Regions from separate parts of the Arthrobacter sp. A2-55 genome, predicted to be linked through region 1. Evidence: riboswitches for the same ligand, from Rfam matches in the RefSeq annotation. Region 1 holds a riboswitch; each other region holds the start of a gene.
The links. Region 1 has a riboswitch for thiamine pyrophosphate ahead of thiD (bifunctional hydroxymethylpyrimidine kinase/phosphomethylpyrimidine kinase). Riboswitches for the same ligand answer to the same signal wherever they lie in the genome.
Positions count from the first base shown of each region.

Region 2: linked by a shared signal. The riboswitch ahead of thiO (glycine oxidase ThiO) and the one ahead of thiD (bifunctional hydroxymethylpyrimidine kinase/phosphomethylpyrimidine kinase) in region 1 are both predicted to bind thiamine pyrophosphate.
Region 3: linked by a shared signal. The riboswitch ahead of thiC (phosphomethylpyrimidine synthase ThiC) and the one ahead of thiD (bifunctional hydroxymethylpyrimidine kinase/phosphomethylpyrimidine kinase) in region 1 are both predicted to bind thiamine pyrophosphate.
Region 4: linked by a shared signal. The riboswitch ahead of LPN03_RS04505 (ECF transporter S component) and the one ahead of thiD (bifunctional hydroxymethylpyrimidine kinase/phosphomethylpyrimidine kinase) in region 1 are both predicted to bind thiamine pyrophosphate.

Region 1 covers NZ_JAJLOZ010000001.1:128,670-135,796, reverse strand. The annotation lists gene LPN03_RS00615 (Rne/Rng family ribonuclease) at 1-3,480, shown strand, start outside; TPP riboswitch at 3,644-3,742, shown strand; gene thiD (bifunctional hydroxymethylpyrimidine kinase/phosphomethylpyrimidine kinase) at 3,733-5,265, shown strand; gene rplU (50S ribosomal protein L21) at 5,598-5,906, shown strand; gene rpmA (50S ribosomal protein L27) at 5,969-6,226, shown strand; gene obgE (GTPase ObgE) at 6,335-7,127, shown strand, end outside.
Region 2 covers NZ_JAJLOZ010000056.1:22,810-29,936, reverse strand. The annotation lists gene LPN03_RS14900 (LLM class flavin-dependent oxidoreductase) at 1-124, shown strand, start outside; partial or broken gene LPN03_RS14895 (VOC family protein) at 243-419, shown strand; gene LPN03_RS14890 (FUSC family protein) at 450-1,910, opposite strand; gene LPN03_RS14885 (MarR family winged helix-turn-helix transcriptional regulator) at 1,984-2,487, shown strand; gene LPN03_RS14880 (NAD-dependent epimerase/dehydratase family protein) at 2,484-3,413, opposite strand; gene LPN03_RS14875 (TetR/AcrR family transcriptional regulator) at 3,556-4,299, shown strand; gene thiE (thiamine phosphate synthase) at 4,317-4,991, opposite strand; TPP riboswitch at 5,036-5,160, shown strand; gene thiO (glycine oxidase ThiO) at 5,157-6,404, shown strand; gene thiS (sulfur carrier protein ThiS) at 6,401-6,640, shown strand; gene LPN03_RS14855 (thiazole synthase) at 6,685-7,127, shown strand, end outside.
Region 3 covers NZ_JAJLOZ010000045.1:915-8,041, forward strand. The annotation lists partial or broken gene LPN03_RS12930 (HD-GYP domain-containing protein) at 1-417, opposite strand, end outside; gene LPN03_RS12935 (carboxymuconolactone decarboxylase family protein) at 456-1,082, opposite strand; gene LPN03_RS12940 (hypothetical protein) at 1,069-1,824, opposite strand; gene LPN03_RS12945 (GNAT family N-acetyltransferase) at 1,932-2,444, opposite strand; TPP riboswitch at 2,495-2,605, shown strand; gene thiC (phosphomethylpyrimidine synthase ThiC) at 2,603-4,345, shown strand; gene LPN03_RS12955 (dihydrofolate reductase family protein) at 4,409-4,963, opposite strand; gene LPN03_RS12960 (alpha/beta fold hydrolase) at 5,633-6,430, opposite strand; gene LPN03_RS12965 (ABC transporter ATP-binding protein) at 6,482-7,127, opposite strand, start outside.
Region 4 covers NZ_JAJLOZ010000009.1:48,030-55,156, forward strand. The annotation lists gene LPN03_RS04495 (energy-coupling factor transporter transmembrane component T family protein) at 1-693, opposite strand, end outside; gene LPN03_RS04500 (ABC transporter ATP-binding protein) at 690-2,360, opposite strand; gene LPN03_RS04505 (ECF transporter S component) at 2,364-2,990, opposite strand; TPP riboswitch at 3,037-3,154, opposite strand; gene LPN03_RS04510 (DUF4235 domain-containing protein) at 3,388-3,648, shown strand; gene mnhG (monovalent cation/H(+) antiporter subunit G) at 3,645-4,001, opposite strand; gene LPN03_RS04520 (monovalent cation/H+ antiporter complex subunit F) at 3,998-4,273, opposite strand; gene LPN03_RS04525 (Na+/H+ antiporter subunit E) at 4,270-4,842, opposite strand; gene LPN03_RS04530 (Na+/H+ antiporter subunit D) at 4,851-6,473, opposite strand; gene LPN03_RS04535 (Na(+)/H(+) antiporter subunit C) at 6,470-6,976, opposite strand; gene LPN03_RS04540 (Na+/H+ antiporter subunit A) at 6,973-7,127, opposite strand, start outside.

The DNA.
Region 1 (7,127 bases):
CGGGCATCGGCCAAGGTCACCTCGCCGGCCGCCGCGCCCGCGGCACAGCAGCCATCCGCGGCTGCGGCAGCCCCTGCAGCTGATGCTGATGCCGTTGCCGGTGCCGTTGAGGCGGCCCCGGCCAAGAAGGCGCCCGTCCGCCGCAGCCGGGCCAAGAAGGCCGCCCAGGACGCAGTCCCGTCCCTGCTGGACGCCTTGGCCGACGGCACGGCCGAACCTGACGCTGCCGTTCCCGCAGCCACCCCGGAAGCGGCCGCCACGGCCGAATCAGCCCCGGCAGATGCCGCTGCCGCTGCCTCGGCGAAGGCCCCTGCCAAGCGCCCGGCCCGCCGCCGGGCCACCGCCCCCGTGATGGCGCCGGCCTCCGTCCAAGGCGAATTGCATCTGGAAGCGGCCCAGCCCGAGGGTGCTGCCGTCGCCGCGGCCGAAGCCCCGGCCAAGAAGGCCCCCGCCCGCAAGGCGCCGGCCCGCAGCCGCGCTGCCAAAAAGGCTGAAACCACCGCCGTGCAGGACGACGCCACTGTGGTGGCCGGCACCGATGAAACAACTGCCACGGATCCGGTGTCTGCCTCGACTCCTGCTGCCTCGACGCCCGCTGCCGGGGAAACAGCCGCGGCTGCTCCGGCCAAGGCCGTCCGCAGCCGCCGCAGGACCGCTGTGAAGAAGGCTGACGACCAGGGCGAAAGCAACGGTGCCGCAGGAGTGGGCGCCCGCACGGAATCCCCGGACGCTGCCCAAGGTCCGGCTGAACAGGCCGTTGCCCCGGCAGGCGAGGACGTTGCCGGGGCTCCTGCCGAGGCACCCGCTGCTGTGGACGCTGCCACGCACACACCCGCAAACACCGAAGCCGCGGACGCTGCCGGCGAAGGGCCAGCCCAGGAAGCTGCCGCCACTTCACTGTTCCTGTCCCCGGCCGCCGGCATTTCAGCACTTTTCCTGGCACCGGACTTGAGCCTGGCCGTCCCCGCGCCTGCCGCCAGCCACGAGCATGACGAGGAATCCGAAACCGGCGAGGGCCACGACGATTCCTCGGCCGGGCGCCGCGGGCGCAACCGCCACCGCCGAGGCGGCAAGCCCGCCGGTAATGCCGGCGACGAAGCAGGCACCGCGGCAGCTGATGCTGCCGATGAGCCGGGCGAGGACGACTCCGCGGACGGCGTGACGTCGCGCCGCCGTCGCCGCCGCCGCCGTGGTGAGGCGGATCTGGAACTGACGGGCGGCACCGATGAAGACCCGCCCAACACCGTCACCCGGGTCCGGGCGCCGCGCACCCCGGCAGAGCCGTCGTCGAGCGCGTCAAACCGGGTGACCAGCCTGCGCGGCTCCACCCGCCTGGAGGCGAAGAAGCAGCGCCGCCGCGACTCGCGCGATTCCGGCCGCCGGCGCACCGTCATCACCGAGGCCGAGTTCCTGGCCCGCCGCGAATCCGTGGACCGCGTCATGGTGGTCCGCCAGAACGAGGACCGCATCCAGATCGGGGTGATGGAGGACGGCATCCTGGCCGAACACTTCGTGTCCAAGACGCAGCAGGATTCGCTCATTGGAAATGTGTACCTGGGCAAGGTCCAAAACGTGCTGCCCAGCATGGAAGCTGCATTTGTGGACATTGGACGCGGACGCAACGCCGTGCTCTACGCCGGTGAGGTCGACTGGGACGCCGCCAAGCTCAATGGCCAGCCGCGCCGCATTGAAAACGCCCTGAAGTCGGGGGACTCCGTCCTGGTCCAGGTGTCCAAGGACCCCGTGGGCCACAAGGGGGCGCGGCTGACCAGCCAGGTCTCCCTGCCGGGCCGGTACCTGGTGTACGTACCCGGCGGCTCCATGACGGGCATATCCCGCAAGCTGCCCGACGTCGAGCGGAACCGTCTCAAGCGGGTCCTGAAGGACCACCTGCCGGAAAATGCGGGCGTCATTGTGCGCACGGCCGCCGAGGGTGCCAGCGAGGAAGAGCTGACCAACGACATCAACCGGCTGCGCGCCCAGTGGGAAGGCATCAACAACCGGGCCACGTCGCACAAGACCCTGGCGCCGGAGATGCTGTACGCCGAACCGGACCTGACCATCAAGGTGGTTCGCGACGTCTTCAACGAGGACTTCAGCAAGCTGATCGTCTCCGGCGAGGAGGCGTGGGACACCATTGAGGCCTATGTGACGTATGTGGCCCCGGACCTGCTGGACCGCCTGGAAAAGTGGACCCGGCCGGAAGACATCTTTGGCGTCCACCGCATCGACGAGCAAATCTCGAAGGCCCTGGAACGCAAGGTGTTCCTGCCGTCCGGCGGCTCGCTGGTCATTGACCGCACCGAGGCCATGACAGTGGTTGACGTGAACACGGGCAAGTTCACCGGCTCCGGCGGCAACCTGGAGGAAACCGTCACCAAAAACAACCTCGAAGCGGCGGAGGAAGTGGTCCGCCAGCTGCGCCTGCGCGACATTGGCGGCATCATCGTCATTGACTTTATTGACATGGTCCTGGAATCCAACCGCGACCTGGTGCTCCGGCGCCTGGTGGAGTGCCTGGGCCGGGACCGGACCAAGCACCAGGTGGCCGAGGTCACCAGCCTGGGCCTGGTGCAGATGACGCGCAAGCGCATGGGCACCGGACTGCTGGAAGTCTTTGGCGAGCTCTGCGAGACCTGTGCCGGCCGCGGCATGGTCACCCACGAGATCCCGGTGGAGCACCGCCGCGTTCACACCGTGGCCGTTGACACCCACCATGCGCACGCTTCCCGGCCCGAGCACCGCGAAAACGAACGGACGGCCAACCGCTCCACGCGCAGTGAGCGAAAGCGCAACCGCAACAACCGCCCGGCCCACCTGGACAACGAGCACGCAGACGGGACCGACGCCGTCGAGCTTTCGCATGACCCGGCCGACGGCGCCACCGAGGCCCAGAAGGTGCAAAAGGCCCACGAGGCCCGGGCCGCGCTGGCGAACATTGCCGCCGCTGCCGCCGCCGCCCACCACGGTGCAGGCGCCGGTGCAGGTTCCGGTGTGGGCGCCGGTGCTGGGGCCTCGTCCCCGGCGGCCGAGGTGGAGGAAGTTGAGGTCAAGGCGCTGCCCGCCAGCCTGGGGGAGAACGCCATTGTGACCTTGGGCGGGGAAGCCATTGAGCTGCCCCGCGGGCACCACAATGACACGCCCCACGCCGGAAATGCCGAGCAGGCGCAGCGCCTGGCCGGACTTGCCGAAGCACTTGACCAACTGGCCGGCTCGCATGCGGCGGCCGGTGAAGAATCCGGGAACGGCCGCCCCCGCCGGGCACGGCGCAACCGCAGCGCCCGCAGCGCCCAGGGCGGAGCCGACATGTCCGTGGAAACGTCGGAGCCCGCTGGCGCCCAGGCTCCGGCAACGGCCGGTTCGGGGCGGGCCGCCACGGCTGACACTCCCAGGGCTGAGGCTGCGAAGGCCCAACCGGCCAAGAAGGCACCGGAGCCCATCATCATGCTGGGTGTGGGGGTTCCCGCCTCCGAGCTGTAGGGCTCACAACTGCACTGACTGTGCGGTCAGTATGCAGCGATGGCGGCTTGCCTGCGGGCAAAGCCGCCATCGCTGCATACTGGCGTGTGGCCGGGGTGAAACGCCCGGTCCGGAATTTTCCGTCACGCAATTTTTCCCAGGGGGACGCGGGCGGGCTAGGCTGGGGTGCGACACGGGGTGCCAGGCCAGCAGGGCCGGCTGAGATAAAACCCGTTGAACCTGCCCGGCCAGCACCGGCGAAGGGATGTCCCCATGATCGTCAACACCTTGTCCGAACCCGCAACCGGAGACCGGGCAGCAGCCCCGACGCCGGCAGCCACGGTGCGCCGCCACCCGCGAGTCCTGAGCATTGCCGGTTCCGACCCGTCCGGCGGCGCCGGGATCCAGGCGGACATCAAGTCCATTGCCGCCAACGGCGGGTACGCGATGGCGGCCGTCACGGCCCTGACTGCCCAAAACACCCGGGGCGTGCAGTCGGTCCACGTACCCCCTGCGGAATTCCTGCGCCGGCAGCTTGAGTCGCTGTCGGACGACATTGCCATTGACGCCGTGAAGATCGGCATGCTGGCCAATCCCGAGGTAATGCGCGCCGTGGGGGAGTGGCTGGAAACCACGCGGCCCGCCGTGGTGGTGCTGGACCCGGTGATGGTGGCCAGCAGTGGCGACTCCCTCGTGGCGGTGGATGCGCGCCTGGCCCTGCTGGACCTCCTGCAGCACGCCCACCTGGTGACCCCCAACCTGCCCGAGCTGGCAGTGCTGGTGGGGGAAGCCGAGGCGGACTCCTGGGAAGCGGCGCTCGAGCAGGGCCGGCGCCTGGCCGCCACGTCACAGGTGCGCGTGCTGGTGAAGGGCGGCCACCTGGCCGGCAGCGCCTGCCCGGACGCCCTCGTGGAACCCGGCGGCAGCGTGGAAGAGTTCACGGCACTGCGCATCGACACCGCCAACACGCACGGCACGGGCTGCTCGCTCTCCGCAGCGCTGGCCACTGTCCAGGCCCAGACCAATCACTGGCCGGAGTCCGTGCGCCGCGCCAAGGGATGGTTGTGGGATGCGCTGGAAACGTCCGCCGAACTCGAGGTGGGGCACGGCCATGGGCCGGTCAACCACTTCCATTCGCTCTGGGACGCGGCGCCACCGGCGGGCAATGCGTTCAGCAGGAGCCTCTGGGACGAGGTGGAGCCCCAACGCAAGGCCATTTTTGAGCTCGGCTTCATCAAGGACCTCGCGGCCGGCACGCTCACTGAGGCCCACTTTGCGTACTACCTGGCGCAGGACGCCATGTACCTGGGCAGCTACTCGCGCGTGCTGGCGCGCGCCAGCGCCCTTGCCCCCACCGCGGAGGAACAGCTGTTTTGGGCCAAGGGGGCAGAAAATTGCCTTGCCGTGGAGCTGGCGCTGCACGGCGACTGGCTGGCCCGGCACCCCCTGGACGTGGGCCCGGGCCCCGTGACCAAACACTACGTTGACCACCTGCAGGCCGCGGCGTTCGCCGGCAGCTACGGGGAAGTGGTGGCCGCCGTGCTGCCCTGTTACTGGCTGTACGCCGAAGTGGGCCGGGTCCTGCACGCGGACTACCTGGCGTTCGACGGCGTGCACCCGTACGCCAGGTGGCTGGAAACGTACGCCGACCAGGCGTTCGCCGACGCCGCTGAGGCCGCCGTGCGCATAGTTGACGCCGCCGCGCGCCGGGGATCTGCCCTGGACCGCGAACGCATGCGCGAGGCGTTTGTGCACTCGGCCCAATACGAGGTGGACTTCTTTGACGCCGCACGGCTGCACGCCTGAAAGGCCGGCAGGTGATTAACGCCACCGGGGTGCTGCGGAAAAAACCGGCGCGCCACACCCGCAGAACGGGCGCCGCGTCCCCAGGCGCGCTAGAGTAGTTGCGCATGGTTCCTCTCAAACGGGCTGATGCGCGCGGACAGCTGTCCGGCACGCAGCGAATCCGGGACAGCGGGCCAGTCTCATTTGCGGCCGGGGCAGGAATTAGCGTATTCTTGATCTTCGGTGCTTACGCCAACCTAGGGCAACCACTCCATGGTAGAACTCCATTGAGGTCCACGGCGTTGAGGCACATCAATACTTTGTTATAAACGTCGAGAGAAGTGAGTTCCCCAGTGGTGTACGCGATTGTCCGCGCAGGCGGCCGTCAAGAAAAGGTTTCCGTTGGAGACTACGTGACCATGAACCGCGTCCCCGGTGGAGTCGGCAGCACGCTTGAGCTGCCCGCTTTGCTCTTGGTTGATGGTGAAACAATCACCACCGCCGCAAAGGACCTGGCTAATGTAAAGGTTACGGCTGAGAAGTTGGAGGATCTTCGCGGGCCGAAGATCGTCATCCAGAAGTTCAAGAACAAGACCGGTTACAAGAAGCGCCAGGGCCACCGTCAGGAACTGTCCAAGGTCAAGATCACCTCGATCGCGTAATTCCGCGTTCGGCACGTCGATCAACTTAAACAGTCTTTTAGTCAAAAGGTAGGCATTTTACAATGGCACATAAAAAGGGTGCGAGTTCCACTCGCAACGGTCGTGACTCCAACGCTCAGTACTTGGGCGTCAAGCGCTTCGGCGGTCAGGTTGTCAAGGCGGGCGAGATCATCGTCCGCCAGCGCGGCACCCACTTCCACCCGGGCGCCGGCGTCGGCATCGGCAAGGACGACACCTTGTTCGCCCTGGACGCCGGTGCGGTCGAGTTCGGCCAGCGCCGCGGCCGCCGCGTGGTGAACATCGTCGCCGCTGCGGTCTAACACCAAAGCTTTTTTACCAGTGGAGCGGGCCGCACGGCTCGCTCCACTGTGTTTTAATACGCGGACTAGAATGAGTCCGCAAGGGCAGCATCAATCGAGGAGAATTCATTGGCCAGCTTTGTTGACCGGGTTGTTTTGCACGTATCCGGCGGGACTGGCGGCCATGGCTGCGTCTCGGTCAAGCGCGAAAAGTTCAAGCCGCTGGGAGGGCCCGACGGCGGCAAGGGCGGCGACGGCGGCGACGTGATCCTGCGCGTGAGCGCGCAAACCACCACCCTCCTTGACTTCCACCATGCCCCGCACCGCCACGGCACCAACGGCGGGCCCGGCATGGGCGACTGGCGGGACGGCAAGATCGGCGAGTCCCTGATCCTCAACGTCCCGGACGGCACGGTGGTCAAGGACAAGTCCGGCACCGTCCTGGCCGACCTGGTGGGCGAGGGCACCGAATTCATTGCCGCCGCCGGCGGGCAGGGCGGACTGGGCAACTCGCAACTGTCCACGCTCAAGCGCAAGGCCCCCGGCTTTGCGCTCCTGGGCGTCGAGGGCGAGGAACGCGACATCGTCCTGGAACTGAAGTCCATTGCCGACATCGCCCTGGTGGGCTTTCCCTCCGCCGGCAAGTCCAGCCTGATTGCTGCGATGTCCGCGGCCCGGCCGAAGATTGCCGACTACCCGTTCACCACCCTGGTCCCCAACCTGGGCGTGGTCCAGGCAGGGGAGATCCGCTTTACCATTGCCGACGTGCCGGGGCTCATCGAGGGCGCCAGCGAAGGCAAGGGCCTAGGCCACAACTTCCTGCGCCACGTGGAACGCTGCGCAGCGCTGGTGCACGTGTTGGACTGCGCCACCCTGGAAGCGGACCGCGACCCCCTGTCAGACCTGGCCGTCATTGAAAGCG
Region 2 (7,127 bases), on a different contig from region 1:
CGCCTACCTGGAGGACTTCGCCGCCAAGGCTGACGCCGACGAGCTCATCGTGGCCACACAGGTCACCGACCGCACGGCCTGGATCCGCAGCTTTGAACTGCTGGCACAGGCCATGCACCTCTGAGACCCTTCTTTTGGCCCCCACGCTGCGGCCGAACAGGCACATAACGTGGATGTTTGCAGCAAACATCCACGTTATGTGCCCGTTGGGCCGGAAGTGGGGGAGGGGCTTTCACGCGGGCTGGCCGGGGCAGGAATCACTGCGGCAGATGAACCTGGACGTGGTGGTGGACGATCTGGACGCCGGTGGGTCCGCGGTGATTCAACTGGGCGCCACGAAAGCGGCACACCAGCCCGGCGCCACGGTCCGCATCTTTTTGGACCCGGCCGGGCACCCCTTCTGCCTCTGCCCGTCCTGAACGCCCTGCTTGTCCTGAACTGGCGTGGAGTCAGCCTTCGGGCGCAACATGCGCCCTGTCCGTGCGCGAAATGCTCACGGCCGCGACCAGCACGCCAGCCACCACCCCCGCCAGCGTGTCTGCCACGCGGCTGAACGCGGCCTCAGGGCCCAGGTGCGAGCCGAGCCCCGTCATGAGCAACGCCATCGGCGTGACCGCAATGGTCGTCAGCGTGTAATTCTTGAGTACCAGCAGCTCAGCCAGCACCTGGAACGCCACCACCAGCGCCACGGACGGCCAGAACCCCAGCGGCACCGACAGCAGCGCCACGGCCAGGGCCGCGCCGGCCACATTTCCCAGCAGGCGCTGGATGCTGCGCTGGACGGTGGTGCTGTAGTCCAGCCCCTGCAGGGCAGCCACGGCGCCCATCGACGCCCACAGCGGGTGCCCCAGCCCAAGCCCGACGGCGGCCCAGCCGGCCAGTGCTGACGCCGCGGCCATCCGCACGGCCCAGCCGGCGCTGGCCCACGAACCCAGGCCCGCACGGGCCGCGGCTAGAAAGCCCTCAGGGGCGGGCCGTGCGGCTCCAGCTCCCGCCGCCGGCGCCCCCACCGCCGGCCCTCCGGCAGTGGTGCCGGGGGTGGGCGCTGTGCGCCACGTCCTGCGCAGGGCCGATTCGTGCCGGGCCAGGCGCCCTAGAGCGGCCGCGCGGGCCTCTCCGGCCAGCGACAGGGCCGCCTCGGCCTCGTCCAGCAACCCGTGCAGCGAGGCAGCCTCACGCTGCAGCCTGACGGCGCGCAGCTCGCCGGATCGTTGGCGGCCGGCGCTGAGTGCCACCGACTCCCGGGCCCGGCGCAAAGGGGAGGCCGCATCGCCAAGCCGGGTGCCGGCGTCGTCAGTCCCCAGCTGAACCACGGCGGCGATGGCCCGCGCCACGGCCAGCCGGGCCGGGCCCATCGGCTCCACGAGGACGGGGGCCATGGCCACGATCCAGCCGGCTCCGGCGCCGAGGGCGACGGCCGCCAGAACGCGCGGAACGGCGTCCGCGGTGTGCGCGTAACCGGAGCCCGCTGAGGCCGCAAAGACCAGGATGACGGCGCCCGGTCCCGTGACGCCGAAGGCCCCGAACACATGCGCAGCCAGGCCCGCGAGAACGGAAAACACGGCAATCTGGTACCAGGGCGGCACGCCGGCGGCGCCCATGAGCGAGCCCGCGCCCGCGGCGAGGAGGAGGCAGCCGGCGACCAGGAGCAGCATCCGCCCCAGCCTCGGATACGGCTGGTAGCGGCCAAAGGCGGACACGAGTGCGCCCAGGGAGGCGATGCCAGCGAGTTGCCCCTGCCCCAGCAGTCCGCCCGAGACGAGGACCAGCGACGCCGCAATGCCTACTTTGATGGCTGGTGCGAAGATGGCGTCTGCCGGGCGCATGGCGAAGGACCTTCGCCAAGCGCCCGGCGATACGGCATGGGCCAGGGCGGCGTGGGAGTCGCGGACACGAGTCAGCGTGGGCATGCTTTCATGTTAGCAAGTAATTTACTAGTAAAATAGATGTGAAGTGTGTGAGGATCCTCTCTAGGATGGGGGAATGGACTTCGAATCGACGGGCGACTTTGTGGACCGCGCCCGGGCCGGCTGGGAAAAGGCGCGACCGGGCCTGGATGTCTCCAGCATTGAAGTGATGGGACGCATTTCCCGGATCGGCGCGCTGGCCTCCCAGCGGGTGGAGCGCGACCTCGCGGCGGCGGCGGTGTCACGCGCGGAATTTGACGTGCTCTGCACGCTGGCGCGCAGCGACCGGCCCCTGCGGGCCAGCGAGGTCACCGCGGCCACCATGCTGAGCGGCGCTTCCACCACCAAGAACGTTGACCGCCTGGCGCGCCGCGGGTTGGTGGAGCGGCTGCCCTGGGAGCGCGACGGCCGCGTGGTCCTCATGCGCCTAACGCCCTTGGGAACGGAGCTCGTCAACCGCGAGTTTCCGCACTTTCTGGACCGCGAGAGGGAGCTGCTTGCCGGGCTGGCTGCGGGGGAGAAGGCGCAGCTGGCGGCCCTGCTGCGCAAGATTGCCGCACGGGCCGAGCCTGCCAGCTAGGCTTGCCCGCGCCACCACTCCACGGTCTCCTTCGCCGCGGTTTCCAGCGGAGTGGGTGCCAGCCCTAGCAATTCCTGGCTGGCGGCGGAGTCCATGATGAACGGCCGCTGGAACTGGTACAGCGTCTCCGCCAGGTCCCGCACGTCGCTGGAGAACATCCCCGAGGCACGCAGCACCCAGGCCGGGACGGCACCCACCTTCGGCGCCGGCAGCCCCGCGGCGGAGGTGAATGCGGCGGCGAGGGCGCGCTGCGTCAGCGCCGGGTTGGTGGGGGCGTGGAGCACGGAATTCCACAGGCCGGGCATGGCGGCTGCCCTGATCATGGCCGCGGCGAGGTCCGGGACGTAGGTAAACGAGTGCGGCACATCCGCCCGGGCGACCACGGACACTCGCCGTCCCCGAAGCAGCTGCGGGACCATGCGCTCGCCCGCATGGGCGTTGCGGACTTGCGGGCCGAAGAAGTCCGAGGCCACCACGCTGACCGTGGGCGTGGGGGAGGCCGCCCGGGCTGCCAGCAAGAGGGTCCGTACGCCGCGCTTTCCGCCTTCGGCCAGGCGCGGGCTGTCCTCCGCCATGACGGCGCTGGGCTGGCTGTAGGAATAGAGGCTCTCCGGGAAAACGACGACGGCGCCACCCTCGCCCGCCGCCGCCAGCACCACCTGCTCGGCCGCCGGGAGCTCGCGCCGCCATGTTTCGGCGTTGTATTTGGAACCATGAACGCAATGGAAAATGGCGTCGGCGCCGGCAAGTGACGCCCGGAGTGCCCCCGGGTGGCTGACGTCCACGCGCAGCCTTTCAATGCCCGGATGATCCGGACCCGAACCGGAACGGGTCAGGACCCTGACGTGCTGGCCGGCTTCGGCGAGTTGAGTGGCAACGGTCCAGCCGACGGGCCCGGCGCCGGTGACGACCTTGACGGCGTCCATGGTGGTCTCGATTCTGTGGAGCGGAATTTGTGAATTAGAGAGCGGTGCTCTCTAAAATTAAGTGTCAAACAGGGGATCGCCAATGTCAAGAGCACTGCTCACTAAAGTTGACGACGCTCTCACAATGGTTCAAAATCAGGGCATGGCACAAACACCGCGGGAGCGCGCACGGCTCCAGACCATGGATGAGATCTTGTTGATCGGCCGCCGCCACCTGGCCGTCCACGGAGCGGCGGGACTGTCGCTGCGGGCTGTGGCCCGCGACCTTGGCGTGGTCTCCTCCGCCGTCTACCGCTACGTCGAGAGCCGTGACGAGTTGCTGACCCTGCTGCTGGTGGATGCCTACAATTCACTGGGAGACGCCGTGGATGCGGCCGTGGACAAGGTTCCCGAGGCCGATTATTCGGGGCGGTTCCGGGCGTTGGGACGGGCCGTCCGAACATGGGCCCTGGCTGAACAGGCCCGCTACGGACTTCTTTTTGGCTCACCCGTGCCAGGTTATGACGCCCCCGCGGACCAGACAACGGGACCGGGCACCCGCGTCATCGCCAAGCTGGTGGGCATCCTGGAGGGCGCCTACACTGCGGGCATCAGGGCTGGCGGACCGCCCGCGGGTCCAGCCGAAGAACATGCCGGCACAGAGGCGGAATCCGTTCCCGGCCACCTTCTCGCTGCGGACTTCGAGGCCATCCGCAGCGAATGGGGCATCACGGCGGATGACAACGCCCTGGCCCGCGGAGTCCTGGCCTGGGCGGCGATTTTTGGCGCCGTCAGCTTCGAGGTGTTTGGCCAATACGGGAAGTCAACCTTCCACGACCCGGCAGCCCTCTTCGACGTGCAGCTGGACGTCCTGGCGCGGATGGCGGGGATCGCGGGGCTCGTCTAGGGCAACGGCCGCGGACGCTACCCCAGCGCAGGCAAGCGGGACAGCAGTTCCTGGGCGGCCGCCGTCGGATCTTCAGCGTCGGTGACCGCCCTGACCACCACAATCCGGGAGGCGCCGGCCTCCACCACTGCGTCAACGTTTGAAAGGTCCACCCCGCCGATGGCAAACCACGGCTTGGACGTGCGCAGGGAGGCGGCGTGCTTCACCAGGTCAAGGCCGACGGCGGCCCGGCCAGGCTTGGTGGGCGTGGCCCACAGCGGCCCCACGCAGAAGTAGTCGGCGAAGTGGCTGGAGGCGGCGGCGGAGGCCTGGAGGCGGTCGTGGCTGGAGAGACCCACGGACACCGACGGGCCCACCAGGGACCGGGCGGCTGGCAGCGGCAGGTCCTTTTGCCCCACATGGAACACGGGGGCGCCGGACAGGGATGCAATGTCGGCACGGTCGTTGACCGCCCACAGCTTGCCGAATTCCTCCGCAACAGAGCGCAACACAGCCAGCAACTCCAGTTCCTCGGCGGCCTCCAGGAACTTGTCCCGCAGCTGGATGATGTCCACGCCGCCGGCGTACGCCGCCCGGACAAACTCGGCAAAGTCCCCGCGGTCCCGGCGGGCGTCAGTGCAGACATACAGCCTGGCGCCGGCCACAGTGGGCGAGTCCCGGGCCGGCTCGGCGAGGGCGGAGAAAAGGGGCATGGCGTCATGTGTGAGCGAAGGGGTGTGCATATCTCCTAGACTAGTTCAGTACCGCGGGAGCCAGGAAAGCTGGCTGAGAGGGCGCCGACTGCGCCGACCGACAGGCGCCCGCAAGGGCGTGGAACCTGATCCGGATCATGCCGGCGTAGGGAAGGAGACCCAAAAATGGCGCGCACAGTGCCGGAGACCATCACCACCGACGTGGCCGTTGTGGGCGGGGGCATCGTGGGCCTGGGCATCGCCTGGGAAGCCCAGCGGGCCGGCGATGCGGTCACCGTCATCGACCCCTCGCCGGCCACGGGAGCCACCTTTGCCGCGGCCGGCATGCTGGCACCGGTCAGCGAACTCCATTACCAGGAGGAGGGCTTGCTGGCGCTTACGCTTGCCTCCGCGGCCCGCTGGCCGGAGTTTGTGGCGCCGCTGGTGGCCGCCGGGCACGCTGACACCGGATTCCGCACGACGCCGACGCTTGTGTTGGGTGCCGATGCTGCGGACCGAGCCGCGCTGGCTGACTTGCGTGAAGTCCAGCTGGCGCACGGGCTGGACGTTGAACAGCTGTCCATCCGTGAAGCACGGGCCCAGGAACCGCTGGTGGGCCCTCACATTTCCTGCGCCTTCCGGATACCCCAGGACCACCAGGTTGATCCGCGCGGCGTGGCAACGGCCATCCGCGTGCAGCTCAATGTGGTGGCGGCCGAGCGCGGCCGGCTCCGCGAGGAGCAAACCTCCATCCGGCGCAACGCCGTCGAGCTGTTGCATGAGGACCCGGCGGACACCCGCTCCAGGGTGACGGGCGTGCTGCTGGAGGACGGCCGGGAGGTCCATGCCCGGGAGGTGGTGGTGGCCAACGGACTGGCCGCCCCCACGCTGCAGGGCCTGCCGGACGGGCTGGTGCTGCCTCTGCGCCCCGTGTACGGCGACATCCTGCGCCTGCGCGTCCCCGAACACCTGCGCCCGCTCACCACGGCCACCATCCGCGGCCTGGTCCGCGGACTGCCCGTGTACCTGGTGCCGCGCAATGACAACACCGTGGTGCTCGGGGCCACCATGCGAGAGGACGGATCGGCCGGCGTCAGCGCCGGGGGAGTCCACCAGCTGCTGCGAGACGCCCAGGTGCTGGTGCCCGCCGTGGCCGAACTGGAACTCATGGAAACCACGGCCCGCGCCCGCCCCGGCACCCCGGACAACGCACCTCTGCTGGGCCGTGTTCCGGGCCCTCACGGCAGGGACATCCCGGGGCTCATCATCGCCACGGGATTCTTCCGGCACGGCGTCCTTCTGACGGCCATTGCCGCCCACATCACCCGCCAGCTGCTGGGCGGAGTCACGGACCTGGCCTGGGAGCAGTTCCGCCCGGACAGGTTCTCGCCCGCATTGCAGTCAACCCACACCGAACCTGAGGAGACACCATGAGCACCATCCAACTCAACGGCGCGGCCCGTCCGCTGGCCGAAGGAACCACCGTGGCGCACCTGGTCACGGCTGTCACCGGCCGGGCCATCCTGGCCAGCGGCCAGCCTGCCGACGGCGGCCGGCTGGGCGTGGCCGTGGCCCGCAACCAGAACATTGTGCCCCGCAGCCAATGGGCCGGCACCACGCTGGAACCCGGCGACGACGTCGAGGTCGTCACGGCCGTCCAGGGCGGCTAAGCCAGCGCCGCCCGCGCACCAAACCTTGAGGAAAGTGAAGCACCATGACTGAAACCCTGACAGCAACGGACCCGTTCATCGTGGCTGGAGTCCCGCTGGGCTCCCGCCTGATCATGGGCACGGGCGGCGCGCCCAGCCTTGACGGGCTTGGCGCCGCGCTGGTGGCCTCCGGCACCGAACTGACCACCGTGGCCATGCGGCGCTACGCCCCGGGCAGCGGCGGCAGCGGCGGCACGAACCTTTTTGAGCTGCTGGTCGAGAACAACATCCGCGTGCTGCCCAACACCGCCGGCTGCTTCACGGCCCGCGAGGCGGTCATGACGGCCGAACTGGCGCGTGAGGCGCTGGAGACGGACTGGGTGAAACTGGAAGTCATCGCCGATGAGCACACCCTACTGCCGGACGCCGTCGAACTGGTCGAGGCCACCGAACAGCTGGTGAACCGCGGCTTCAAGGTCTTTGCCTACACCAACGACGACCCGGTGGT
Region 3 (7,127 bases), on a different contig from region 1:
CCGGGCGGCGCGCCGCAGTGGCGGCAGCTCTGTGCCGGTGTGGTGCAGCATCAGCGACAGCATGGGCAGCCCGTGGGCGTCAATGAGGTAGTAGTCGGCCCGGAAGCCGATGTCGTCGCCAAAACGGGCAGCCAGTTCGAAGGAGTCCGCATGGCAGCCAATCCAGGCCAGCAGGTTGGCATAGTAGGTCCGGGCCCGCGCCTCCGGCCCAAGTCCCAGCAGATCGGCCATCCGCACCCCCAGCAGCATGGCGCGCAGCATGTGCTCCATGGGCTGGCCAAGCCCCAGGTCGATGGCCAGGGACAGGGCCGCCAGCACTTCGGCGCGCCTGGCCGTGGCGGGGGGCCGCGGCACTGCGCCCGCCGGCCCGTGGGCCGTGGGAGACCGGAAGGAGCCGCCGAAATCCTGTGCCGCCACACCCCCATTCTACGGCGGGCGCAGGTTCCGCACCGGTTTCAAGTGCCGGCCGCTGCCGGTCCCGCGGCCGCCGGGAGTGCCGGGCGCCCCGCCCCGCCCACGGGTGCGAGCAGGGCGTCCTGCAGCCCGGGCGCCAGTCCGGCAGGCACGTCAACGTCCACTGCCAGTGCGTGCAGCGCCCTGCTGAAATAGTTGCGGGCCGCGGCAGCCAGGGCGATGTCCACAATCTCCCTGTCGCTGAAGCCGGCGTCACGCAGGGACTGGGAATCGGCGTCGTCCATGGTGGCGGAGGCGGTGCTGAGCTTCAGGGCGAAGTCCATCATGGCCACCTCACCCGCGGGGAGGCCGGCGGTGCGGTAGTCGCGTGCCACGCGCTCCAGCTGCTCCGCCGGCATGAACTTCAGTGCCTTGAGGCCGTGTGCCAGCAGGCATGCGGCGGAGCCGAGGCCGCGTGCAGCGGCCAGCGTCACCAGCTCGTAGCGCCGCACGCCCAGCGAGCCGGCGATGGCCGCCTGCAGCGCCCGCCAGGCAGCAAGCGCCTCGGGATTCAGGGCCATGGCGCGGGTGTGGCTGGGAACGTAACCCATGGCCTTGAGGTCGTCGGCATACAGTTGTGCCACGGGTCCCGCGGCAGCCGATTCGGGAATGGTTTCAATGATGCTCATGGTGCTGCGCCGCCCTTTCATGATCCGGTATGTGGTGGGGTGCCGCGGTGGATGGGTACCTGATGCCCAGGTCCGCCGCAAACAGGCCCCGCTGGGGGAGCCAAAAATCGCCCAGGCGTGCCTGGCCGGGGAGCGGCCGCAGGGTGCCCGCGTCCTTGCCCCCAATGGCGGCACGGCTGCGCGTGACGGCCCAAATCCGCAGCGGCCTGGCCTGGAAACTTTGGCCGTTGGGGACAATCCCGGCAAGTTTCATCCGTCCCGCACCCAGCGCTGGCCCCATCATGGCGGCCATGGCGTTGACCACACCGTCCCGGCGCCACAGTGCGGCAGGAAATCGCAGGGCCGTTGCCGTTGCAGCCCGCGTGACCCACGTTGCGCCGAATTCCAGTTCCCACTGCACCACGCCGGGTACGCGCACCGTGAGTGCCGCGGGCCCGGTCCACTCGGCATTGACCGGAGCGGTGGCGGCCCGCGCCAGGGCGGCGCCAAAGTATCGGGCACAGCTGAGCTCCGGCGGGGCATCTGCGTAAATCGTCCACTGTCCGGCGGGGGTGCGCAGCCATACGGCACGGTACCCCGGGCCCACCGAACTTGTGGGGAAGCGCCGGAATGCCAGGTAATGGCCGGAACCAAAGGGCACCCCGACCACCGCGTAGCCGGCAAAGTGTTCTGCGGTGTCGGGCGGCTGGATGGCTTCCAGTTCCGCCGCTTCTGCCCATTCCCGTGGTGTGGTTGTCTTCATGGCCGTCTCCCTTTTTTGCCCTGGTCCGGCCAGCATAGGGCCGCAGCGCTTCGGAGGCATGGGGCAGATGACCCATTTGTGCCGTGGGGAATTGGGGCGGGGATTTCCTAGCGAAGTTCGGCGGACATGGCCACGCGCCGGCCCATGGCGTCGAGCCCCAGCGCTGCTTCCTCGCGGCGCAGCTGGCGCAATTCAGGGGCCAGCGCCCGGTCGGCCAGCTCGGCAAAGCCGCAGCTGGTGTAGAACGGGCCATTGAAGGGCACCTCGGCAAAGGTGCACAGCGTCATCGCGCGGAATCCTGCCTCAAGGGCCCACGCCTTGGCCGCCATGACCAGCGCCCGCCCGATCCCCTGCCGGGCATGCTCGGGGCTGACGGCCAGCTGGGCCAGGTGCGCCTGGCCATCGACAATTTCCAGCCGGGCAAAGCCCACGGGGGGCCTCCCGGCAACCATGATGTGGAACGCGCCCGCATAGGATTCCGCAGTGCCGGGCGGCGGAAAGTCCGCCGGCGCCCCCGGAGGGAACGGCGGGTCCAGGGTGGCAAATGCCTGGTCCGCGTCCGCTTCCAGGGCAGGCAAAAGCGAGAATTCACTCAGCGCCGCGGGACGGATTTCCAGCATGGAACGATCCTACGGCTTGACACCGACACCCTCTTCTCGTGTACCTTCAATCTTGACCACACGGGAGCCCCGAAGCAGGGGCTGAGACACGGGCTGCAGCTGCCCGGGACCGTTGAACCTGTCCGGGTAATGCCGGCGAAGGAAGTGAGCACCACCCTGTGAATTCCACCGAACAAAGCCCTGCCCACACGCTGTCCTGGCTGACTGACCCCGACCACGGCCTGCGGGTCCCTGTGACGTCCATTGCACTGGAGGATTCGGCGCCAGGCCGGGAGAATCCGCCCCTTCAGGTGTACCGGACAGCGGGCCCGGGCAGCGACCCGGTCCGCGGACTGCCGCCGCTGCGCGACCCCTGGATTGCGGCTCGCGGGGATTGCGAAAACTATCAGGGCCGGGCGCGCGAACTGCTCGACGACGGTCGCTCGGCCCAGCGGCGCGGCGCCGCCTCCGCGGAATGGCGCGGTACGAGGAGGGCGCCGCTGCGGTCGCGTGAGGGACGCACCGTGACCCAGATGCATTACGCCAGGGCCGGCGTCGTAACCCAGGAAATGCGTTTTGTGGCGCTCCGCGAAAACTGCGACGTGGAACTGGTGCGCCGCGAGCTGGCGGCCGGCCGGGCCATCATTCCCAACAACATCAACCACCCCGAGTCCGAGCCCATGATCATCGGCAGGGCCTTCCTGGTGAAGATCAACGCAAACATCGGCAACTCGGCCGTCACCAGCTCCATCGCCGAAGAAGTGGACAAGCTCCAATGGGCCACGCTGTGGGGCGCCGACACGGTCATGGACCTCTCCACGGGTGACGACATCCACACCACGCGGGAATGGATCATCCGCAACTCCCCGGTCCCGATCGGCACCGTTCCCATCTACCAGGCCCTGGAAAAGGTCAACGGCGAGGCGGACCAGCTCACGTGGGAGATTTTCCGCGACACCGTGATCGAGCAGTGCGAACAAGGGGTGGACTACATGACCATCCACGCCGGTGTACTGCTGCGCTACGTCCCGCTAACGGCCAACCGGGTCACGGGGATCGTGTCCCGCGGGGGGTCCATCATGGCCGGCTGGTGCCTGGCGCACCACCGGGAGAATTTCCTTTACACCCATTTTGACGAGCTGTGCGAGATCTTTGCCCGCTACGATGTTGCCTTCTCCCTCGGCGACGGCCTGCGCCCGGGCTCCACGGCCGACGCCAACGACGCCGCCCAGTTTGCGGAGCTGGACACCTTGGCCGAGCTGACCAGGCGGGCCTGGGAATTCGACGTGCAGGTCATGGTGGAGGGGCCCGGCCACATTCCCTTCCACCTGGTCCGGGAGAATGTGGAGCGCCAGCAGGAGCTGTGCGACGGCGCCCCGTTCTACACCTTGGGCCCGCTGGTCACCGACATTGCCCCGGGCTACGACCACATCACCTCGGCGATCGGTGCCACGGAGATCGCCCGGTACGGGACGGCCATGCTCTGCTATGTCACGCCCAAGGAACATCTGGGGCTGCCCAACAAGGACGACGTGAAGACAGGCGTCATCACCTACAAGATCGCGGCGCATGCGGCCGACATGGCCAAGGGCCACCCGGGTGCGCGGGACCGTGACGACGCCTTGTCCAAGGCCCGCTTTGAATTCCGCTGGCGGGACCAGTTTTCGCTGTCCCTGGACCCGGCGACGGCGGAGGCCTTTCACGACGAGACGCTGCCCGCCGAGCCGGCCAAGACGGCGCACTTTTGCTCGATGTGCGGCCCCAAGTTCTGCTCCATGCGGATCAGCCAGGACATTCGGGACGCCTACGGCGACACGGCGGAGCAGGAGCTGATCGCCGGCGGCATGGCGGCCAAGAGCGCCGAGTTCCGGGCGGCCGGGGCCACGGTGTACCTCCCCGAGCTGGTGGTTCCCCGCCCCTAGCGCCGCCGATCGGGGCTGGACGACCGCTTCGGCCTTCCGAACGCGCCACGTGGGTGACCCGCTTCAGCCCCTCAGCGGCCGGTAGACCTGGACGACGACGCCGCTGGGGAAGGGGGTGCTCCCAACCAGCTCAAGATGCCGTGATTCCGAAAGCCGGTCGAACAGGGCCTGGCCGCGCCCCAGGACCATCGGCTGGACCAGGAGGCGGTACTCGTCGATCAGGTCCGCCGCGGCGAGCCCGCCGGCAAGCCCGGCACCTCCCCAGACGATCACGTCGGGGCCCGGCTCTGCCTTGATGGCGGCGATCTCGGTGGCGAGGTCGCCGCGCGCGACCCTGGTCTGCGGCCACGTGGCCTCGTCGTCGCGGAGCGTGGCCGAGAACACGACCTTGGGGATGTCGTTCATTGGCGATGCGTAAGGGTCCTGCGAGGTGGGCCAGAACGACGACATCTCCTGGTAGGTGACACGCCCCATGAGATGTGCACCGGCCTTGCTGATCCCCTCAAGCTTCCACTGCTTCAACGCAGAGCCTTCGGGGACTGCCATCCCCGGATGCTCACGGACGCTGCCAACAAACCCGTCAACGGACATTGACATGTACAGGATGACATTCCGCATTGTTTGCTCCTCGATACTGCCGCACTGCTGCCGTCCTTCCATTCTGCGGCCATGCGGCGAACGGCGACAGGGCAACAAGGTGGCCGGCGCCACGGTGGACCATCCCGGGCGGGGGGCGGCCCCCCGCCTTGGCCGTGATCCACCGGTGGGCCGCGGGGTTGCTCGGCGTTTTAGACACGAAATGCCCGTCATTTAGAGGGAGGTACGGCTACCACGGTCAAATCTTCGTACCTAAAAGAGGGCATCGCGCGGATGCACATGTCCCACAGCCGTGCGGCCCTGTCAGTTTCCTTTGACGAGGAGAATCCGGTGCCGCAGACCGGGCCTGGTCCCGGTGATGCGCCTGGGCCGGACGGCGCCCTTGTTCGCGACACCGTCCGGGGAAGACGCCGCACCGGTGATCATCGCCCAGCGCCTGCGCAAGGGCGCCGCGAGGTCGCCAAGATCCCGTTCACCCCGTTCTCCCCGAGGACGAAGGCCGAACGGATCCCCGGGACGGATCCCCGGGCAGCTGGTCGTGCGCCGCATCCCCGAACTAAACCCGAAAGCCGCCAAGGAACCCAACATGCAACCCCACCGGCAGCAAGGCCGGCCCCACCACTGCCCAAAACCACCACATCATCAAAAACCGGAAATCAGACAGATCCCACACCAAGTCGGCAGCCCCGCTTAGCTGCCGTCCCCGGAGCCGGCCTCGAAGCCGGATTCGAGGCCGGATTCGAGGCCGGCGATGAATTCCTCAATCAGGGCCGCCCCCGCGTCGGAATCCTGCGGCCGGTGCCCGCCGCCGGTGACTTCGTGGCGGGCACCGGTGGCGGCGAGGTAGTCCGCGATCTCCTCATAGAGCGGCTCCCACCCGCCGGTCAGCACCAGGGTGGGCACCCCGGGGACAATGTGCACGGGGGCCTCCCAAAGCGGTGCCTGAAGGTGAATGCGGGCGGCGATCCGCGCCGAGGATTCAACCGGCCCGGGGCCCGGGAGCCGGCCCGGCAGCCCCGCTCCGCCACCGGCAATGCCGGGTCCGGCACCGCCCGGGCCGGCCATGGACGCCGTCAGCCTGCGGAATTCGGCGGAGAAGGCAGCGTCAGTCATCGTGGCGCTCCGGGAAAACAGCGGTTCCAGGTGCTCACGATAGGCGCTGGTGGCGGGCAATTCAGTGGTGAGCGAGAGCAGTGCCGGCTCCACCAGCACCAGGGACTTGACCAGTCCGGGCTGCTCCACGGCAGCCATCACAGCGGCAATGGCACCCTGGGCGTGGGCCACCAGGTGGGCGCCGCCGTCGAGCGCGTCAAGCACCATTCGTACATCCGCGGCATATTCGGTGGGCAAGGGAGGCGCCGCCGCGTCGAAGCCGGTGCGCTTGAGGAAGAGGGCATCGTAGCGCCCGGCCAGGCGGTGTTGGACCGGCCAGGCTGCCGCTCCGAAGCCGTCGATCCCGTGCACGAACACGATCCGGGGTTTTGTCATTCAAGCAGGGTACCGGATGGGCCTGACAGGGCATTGAACGGACACCCCCCACTACGCCACCGGGGAGACTGCTCCCTCAACCAATGTGTCGGCGGCGGAGTGCCCGTTGATGGGAAAGTGGCAGGCGGTCATGTGCGGAACGGTTCCGCGGGCTGCGGCGGAAGCCACGGCAGCCTCCACCTCGGCGGCAGGCATGGGGTCCGATCCGCCGCCGGGCTGCAGAGGCGGGACCACCCTCGCGCAAATGTCCTGCGCCATGGGGCAGCGGGTGCGGAACCGGCAGCCGCTGGGCGGGTTCATGGCGGAGGGCAGTTCACCGCGCACGCCCAGCTTGGCCTTTTGGCGCTCAACCACCGGGTCCGGAATGGGAATGGTGTCGATCAGCCCGCGCGTGTAATGGTGTTGCGGGTGCGAGTAGACCTCCGCAGCCGGCCCCACCTCCACCATCCGGCCCAGGTACATGACGGCAATGACGTCGGAGAGGTAGCGCACCACTGACAGGTCGTGGCTGATGAACAGATATGTCAGCTCGCGGTCGCGTTGGAGCTCCTTCATCAGGTTCAGCACCTGGGCCTGGATGGACACGTCCAGCGCGGAAACGGGCTCGTCAGCCACGATCAGCCCGGGCTGGAGGGCCAGGGCGCGCGCCAGGCCGATGCGCTGGCGCTGCCCGCCGGAAAATTCGTGCGGGTATCTC
Region 4 (7,127 bases), on a different contig from region 1:
GACGGATTCGCGGGCCCACGTGCGGGGCCCGGCGCCAAAGCCCTTGGCCTCCATGGTGACTGCCAGTCGGGACGCCCTGCGGATGGCCTGGACCAGAAGCGCCAGGGCCTGCCCCAGGGACGCGCGCAGGCCGCTGAAGAAGCCGGGCTCGCTGCCCACCCCGCGGGCGCGGCGGGCCATGCCGAGGGTCTGCCATTCGGCCACCAGCAGGCCCACCAGGCGCATCGCAGCCAGGGCACCGAGCACAAAGCGGTGCGGCAGGCGGAGCTTCTGGGCCAGCGCGTCCGCCAAGTCGGTGGGATCGGTGCTGGCCAGGACAATGATCCCCGGCAGGGCGATCGCCAGGCCGCGCAGCGCAATGGCCACACCGGACTCCACGGAACCGGTGGTGAACAGGAGCGGCCCTGCCGAAAGGAGCACCTCGCCCGTTTTGGGTGCCAGCAACGCCGTGCCGTAGCCGCCCACCACGGCGGCCAGCAACACGGGCCAGCCCCGACGCAACAACAAGGAGGCGCCCAGGCCGGCCAGCGGAAGCAGCAGGCATTCCAGCACCAGGGCCGCCGTGGCAGACACCCAGTCCACGCTCAGGAGCAGGGCGACGGTGATGGCCATGGCGGCGCCCAGCTTGGCCAGCGGGTTCGCCCCCGCCAGCCAGGCGTTCGACCGGGGGGCGGCAAGAACATCCACGCTCATCTCCGCACCCCCGTCTGCGACACAGGCTCCGCCACGGGCTTCGGTGCAGCCCCCGGCTCAGCCCCCGGCTCGGCCGCCGGCAGGGTCATCCGCACGTGGTTATCTCGAACTTCAACAGGAGGGTCCACGGGCGAGCCGAGGACCAGCCGGGCCCCTCCCAACACCTGGGTGAAGGCGGAGTCGTGCGTCACGGACACCACGGCAGTGCCGGCGTCGAGCAGTTCGGTCAGCAGCGAGGCCAGCTCGGCCCAGGTGTTGGCGTCCTGGCCGAAGGTGGGCTCGTCCAGGACCAGCACCTGCGGACCGGCAGCCAGCACGGTGGCCACGGACAGCCTGCGCTTTTCGCCCCCGGACAGCGTGAAGGGGTTGGCGTCCGCCACGTGGCCCAGGCGCAGCCGCTCCAGCAGCCCGTCCGCGGAGGCCTCCCCCCGGCCCAGCAGCCGCGGCGCAAACAGCAGTTCATCGCGCACGGTGCCCGTCACAAATTGGTGCTCCGGTTCCTGGAACACATAGCCGATCCGGCTGATCAGCTCCCGCCCGCGCCATTTCAGCGGCGCGCTGCCGGCACCACGGGCCAGGGCCGGGCTGGCTTCCAGGCGCCCGCCCACGGCCGGCAGCAGCCCGGCCAGGGTGAGGGCCAGCGTTGATTTCCCGGCGCCGTTGGGCCCGGTCACGCTGAGGGCCTGCCCCGCGGAGATCCGCACGCAAGGCACGACGGCGGCCGGCACGGCCGGGTGCCGTCGCGTCCCGGCCTGCCGGGAGACGGCCAGGGCCTCCGCGTCGAGCAGTAGGTGGGAACCGGCGTCGTCCGTGGCCGAAAAAGTCCGCGGACGCACGGCGGGAACCCGGCCCGGCACCCAGACCCCGGCGGCGGCCAGCATGCCGGCTGCCTGGGCCAGGACCTCCGCGGGGGCGCCGTCCAGCAGCACGCCGCCCGGCTCCCCGGCACGCGCGGGCGCCAGCACCACAATCCTGTCCACCACGTCCAGCCAGACGGAGACGCGGTGCTCCACCACCACCAGGGTGGCCCCCGTGGCATCGAGGCTGCGCCGGACCGCGTCGTGGACGTCCACCACGCCGGCGGGGTCAAGGTTGGCGGTGGGTTCGTCCAGCAGGAGCAGCCCGGGGCGCATGGCCAGCATCCCGGCCAGGCCCAGCCGCTGCTTTTGCCCGCCGGACAGGGCGGAACTGGAGTGGTCCAGCGGCAACTTCAGCCCCACCTGTTCCAGGGCTTCCGGTACACGCCGCCAGATTTCCTCCCGCGGCACGGACAGGTTTTCCGCACCGAAGGCCACGTCGTCGCCAATGCGGGAGAGGACCACCTGGGCGTCGGGGTCCTGCTGCATGAGCCCGGCGCGGCCGCGGGATTCCGCCACGGGCGCGCCGTCAATGAGGAGCGTGCCAAACTCGTCGGCACCCTCCTCGCCGCCCAGCACACCTGCCAGGGCGTGCAAAAGCGTGGACTTGCCGGCGCCTGAGGGTCCCAGCAGCAGCACCCGTTCGCCGGGTGCGATCTCCAGGTCAAGATCGTGGATGGCCTTGGCCGGGCGGCCTGCGTGCTGCCAGCCCCACCCCCGGGCACTGACCCGCGCCGGGGCGCTCCGGCCCGGGGCGCTCAGTGCCGGGGCACTCCGGGCCGGGGCACCTCGGCCCGGCTGGCGGGCCATTCCCTACACCACCGGTTCGGTGGCAGCCCCGCGGGAGGGCAGATTGGCCAGGGCGCCGGTGCGGGCCAGCCCGCGCACTGCCAGCCAGGAGAGCAACCCGGCCAGCACAGCCCCGGAAATGGCGCCGAACACGGTGTAGACCAGCTTCCAGGGGAAGTCCCACACCACGTTGTAGACCAGCGAATCGTTGATGCCCATGGCCACGCCCGCCAGCGCACCGGCCAGCAGTGCCACGGGCAGTGTGAAGCGGCGGTAGCGGAAGGCGGCAAAGGCCACTTCCGCGCCGAGCCCCTGGACCAGGCCGGACAGCAGCACGGTAAAGCCAAAGGAACTGCCCAAGAGCGCCTCGACAATGGCGGCCACTATCTCGCAGTACAGTGCGGCGCCGGGCTTGCGGATCACCAGTGCGCCGATCACGCCGGCAATCAGCCAGCCGCCGCCGTACAGGCCGGCAAGGGGCGGAAAGGCCACGGTGAAAGCGGCGATCACGCCGTAGCCGGCGGACCACAGCCAGAAGACGACGCCCACGGCCACGGACAGCACGGAGGCCACCACAATGTCCACCACGCGCCACGTGGATTTGGGTGCTGACTTGGAGTTTGCGGAATTGCCCGCGACTGACTTGCTCATGTTTCCTCCTTTTCAGGAGGGGCGGCCGCGGCGGTATTTCCGCGCAGCCGAAGAGAACTCGACTCCCTTCGCCGGTACTAGCCGGAGCAGGTTCGAGGGTCTGCGGCGAACCGCACTCTCAGCGCCGGTTCCCGGGTCGGGATGACGCTCCCCTGTCGTGTTGAATTGCGGCTTTAGTCTACCCGCACGGCCGGTTGGCGGCGAATGTTGATGACGCACGACGGCGGCGGGGCGCCCTGGGCGGGCGGCCCACCGCCGTCGTGCTTGGCTTGGAGGGGCGGCGCGGCAATGGCCCGTCCATATTTTCCCTCAGCGTTGACCGCTGTCGAGGGCAAACGGTTAGGCTAGCAACAGGTCCACCACCGCGTCACCCCGCCCCACCCCAAGGAGTGTTTTTGTGAATATCGTGTTCAAGCTGCTCGGCACGGGCGTCAGCGTGGCTGCCGGGTTTGTGGCCAGCAAGATCGTTGACACCGCGTGGGAAAAGAGCACCGGCAACAAGCCGCCCAAGGACGGAGCCAATCTGGAAAACAGCCTCCGCTCGGCACTCACCTTTGCCCTGGTTTCCTCCGCCGTGGCCGCCATCATCCAGGTCCTGGCCGGGCGCACCACCCAAAAGGCCATTGCCCGCTTCAACCAGCACCCCGAAGAGGTCTAGGCGCCGCCTTCTTCCACAACGGCCTCTACCACGTCATTGAGCTCGTCCACCGTGAGGAGTTCGGGGCGGCGGTGCTTGGTGCGGTAGCCGGCGCGGCCCACCATGTGAGCGGACACCGGCACCGTCAGCAGCTGGAACAGCCAGGCCACCAGGAGCGCGGGCAGCAGCGACCAGGCCTGCAGCTGCAGCGCCACGGCGGCCAGCATCAGGAACAGGCCCAGCACCTGCGGCTTGGTGGCGGCGTGCATGCGGCTCATCAGGTCAGGAAACCGCAGCAGTCCGACGGCTGCGGCCAGGCTCATGGCGGCCCCGCCCAGCAGGCAGATGGCCGTCAGCACATCAACCACGTTCATGCTTCCTCCTTGCGGTGCGCCACGAAGCGGGCCACCGTCACGGAGCCAATGAATCCCACCACGCTCAGGACCACCAGCAGCGCCAGGTTGTCCGTGTGGTGCTTCAGTGCCATGTCGGTGGCCAGGGCGGCGCCGAAAATGGCCAGCAGGACGTCCGCGGCGATGACCCGGTCCAGCAGCGACGGCCCGGCCGCGATGCGGTAAATGGTGCCTGCCGCCGCCAGGGACAGCACGACGGCGACAATTACGCCCACTGTTCCCAGTCCCGTCATGGTTCCTCCCTCGGGGCGTGGTTATCTCGAATCTCAACGGTGAGGGCGGCAAGTTCCTCGCGGCTGCCCATGATGCGGATCAGCCGGGCCTCGATGTCCCGGATCCCGGCCCGGGCCTGCTCCACACTTTCGGCCGTGGGCGTGTTCATGGCGTGCATGTACAAGGTGGCGGTGCCGCGGTCCACCTCAACCACCAGGGACCCCGGGATCAGCGACAGCACGTGGCCGGTGGCCGTCATGAGCAGGTCCGAATGACTGCGGAGGGGGACGGCGATGACGGCATTTCGGATGCGCGGCCCATGCGCCACAGCCCAGTATGCAACCAGGGCGCTGGCCACCGTGACTTCCTTGAGGAACCACATCACAAACACCAGGGCGTGCAGCACGTTGAAGCGGCCGCTCAATTCCACGGGAGGCAGATAAAACGCCTGCGAGACCCCCAGGGCAATCAGCAGGCCAAAAACCAGGTTGCCGGGGCTGAAGTCCTGCCACAGGGCACCCCACACCACCACCAGCCAAATGAGCAGCGGCAGCCGCTGCCACGTGCGGCGCTTGCGCACAGCGTCCACGGTCCGCCTCATGGAGCACCCGCCCCCAGCACGGCCGCAATGTAGGGCGTGCGCGCAAGCATGGCGTCCGCCGCCTGCTGGCTGAGCTCAAACAATGGCCCGGCGAATACACTGAGCGCCACGCCCAGCACCACCAGGCCCAGGGTGGAGTAGACCATCATTTTCGGCAGGATCGGGATCTCGTTCTCCCCGGCGAACCGGCCTTCGGTGGCGTCAACATACCTGCTGGTGCGCAGCGCCCGCATGCTCCGCCTGCCGGAGGCGTCCGGGGCCGTGGCAAGCAGCACGGGGTCAGGGTCCTCGGCGTCGGCCGTGCTGCGCCAAAACACGCGGTTCCACACGCGGGCCATGACCAGCAGCGTCAGCAGGCTGGCCGCCACGGCGCCCACCACCAGCACGTACGCCATGGGCGAGCCGTCCGCCACGCCGGCCTGCAAGAGGCCCAGCTTCCCCAGGAATCCCGAAAACGGCGGGATGCCGGACAGGTTCATGGCGGGGATGAAGTACAGCGCGGCCAGCAGGGGGGACAGCTTGGCCAGCCCGCCCAGCCGCGAGATGGCGGAGGTGCCGCCGCGGCGCTCCACCAGTCCCGTCACCATGAACAGGCTGGTCTGGATGGTGATGTGATGGATGATGTAGAAAATGGTGGCGGCCAGGCCCAGCACTGATGAGAGCGCGACGCCGAAGATCATGTACCCGATGTGGCTCACCAGGGTGAAGGAGAGCATGCGCTTGATGTCCGTCTGGGCCAGCGCACCCAGGATGCCCACCAGCATGGTCAGCAGGGCCGCCCACATCAGCACGGTGTTGAAATGGTCGGAGGGGAACAGCAGGGTCTCCGTGCGGATGATCGCGTAGACGCCCACCTTGGTCAGCAGCCCGGCGAACACCGCCGTCACGGGTGCCGGCGCCGTGGGATAGGAGTCAGGCAGCCAGAAGGAGAGCGGAAAGACGGCAGCCTTGATGCCAAAGGCCACCAGCAGCAGCACGTGCAGCAGTTGCTGGGTCCCGTGGTCCAGCTGCCCCAGCTTGATGGCCAGGTCGGCCAGGGTGACGGTTCCCGTGGCGCCGTAAATCATGGCAATTGCTATCAGGAACAGCAGCGAGGACACCACGCTGACCACCACGTAGGTGATCCCCGCCCTAATGCGCGATCCGGTTCCGCCCAGCGTCATAAGCACGTAGCTGGCCGTCAGCAGGATCTCAAAGCCCACATACAGGTTGAACAGGTCACCGGCCAGGAATGCGTTGGACACGCCGGCCACCAGGATCAGGTACGTGGGGTGGAAAACAGACAGGGGCCCGCCTTCCTCGCCGTCGGCCGCGCCCTGGCCGGACGCATAGGCCAGCACCGCCAGGCTGACAGCGGAGGAAATGACCAGCAGCAGCGAGGAGAACTGGTCCGCCACCATGACGATCCCGAACGGCGGCGCCCAGCCGCCCAGGTGCACTGCCACGGGGCCGGACTGCCAGACAAAGGCGAGCACCAGCACTTCCAGTGCCAGGGTCACGGCCAGCGTGCCCAGGCTGACCCGGCGCTGGATGCGCGGCTGGCGGATCAGCACAAAGGCCAGGGCTGCGCCCAGGAAAGGCAGGACGACGGCGAGCGGCGCCAGGGATGCGATGCTCATTCCCCGCCTTCCTTGACGGCGTGGTGCACTGCTGCCTTCTTCAAGGTCACTTCGGGAATCATCTCGCGGCTGCCCGCCGGCTGGTTGTTTTCATGGAAGTCGGACACCTCAATGGCAATTTCGGAGTCTTCCTCGGCGTCGAACAATTCCTGCCTGGCAACACGGCGGTCTTCCCGGTCATCCTGGATGTGGTCAGCCCGGCTGAGCAGCCATGACCGGTAGATCAGGCTGAGCATGAAGGCCGTGACGGCGAAGGAAATCACAATGGAGGTGAGGATGAAGGCCTGCGGCAGCGGATCGTTGTATGCCGTGGCGGGAATATCCTTGCCGAAGATCGGTGCCAGCCCGGCGTAGCCGCCCGTGGCCAGCAGCAGCAGGTTGGTGGCGTTCGCCAGCAGCATCAGGGCCAGCAGCACCCGGGTCAGGCTGCGTTCCAGCAAGAGGTAGATCCCGATGGCGTACAGCACGCCCATGACCAGCAGCAGTGTCAGGTTGACGCTCACCGGCCCACCTCCAGCGGCTCGTCGTCCTCAATCAACGTGATGTCCCCAATGCCGTCCTCCTCATGCTGGTCAATTTCCGAACCCAGGCTCCGCAGCACGTCAATCACCAGGCCCACCACCACCAGGTACACGCCGATGTCGAAGAGGGTTG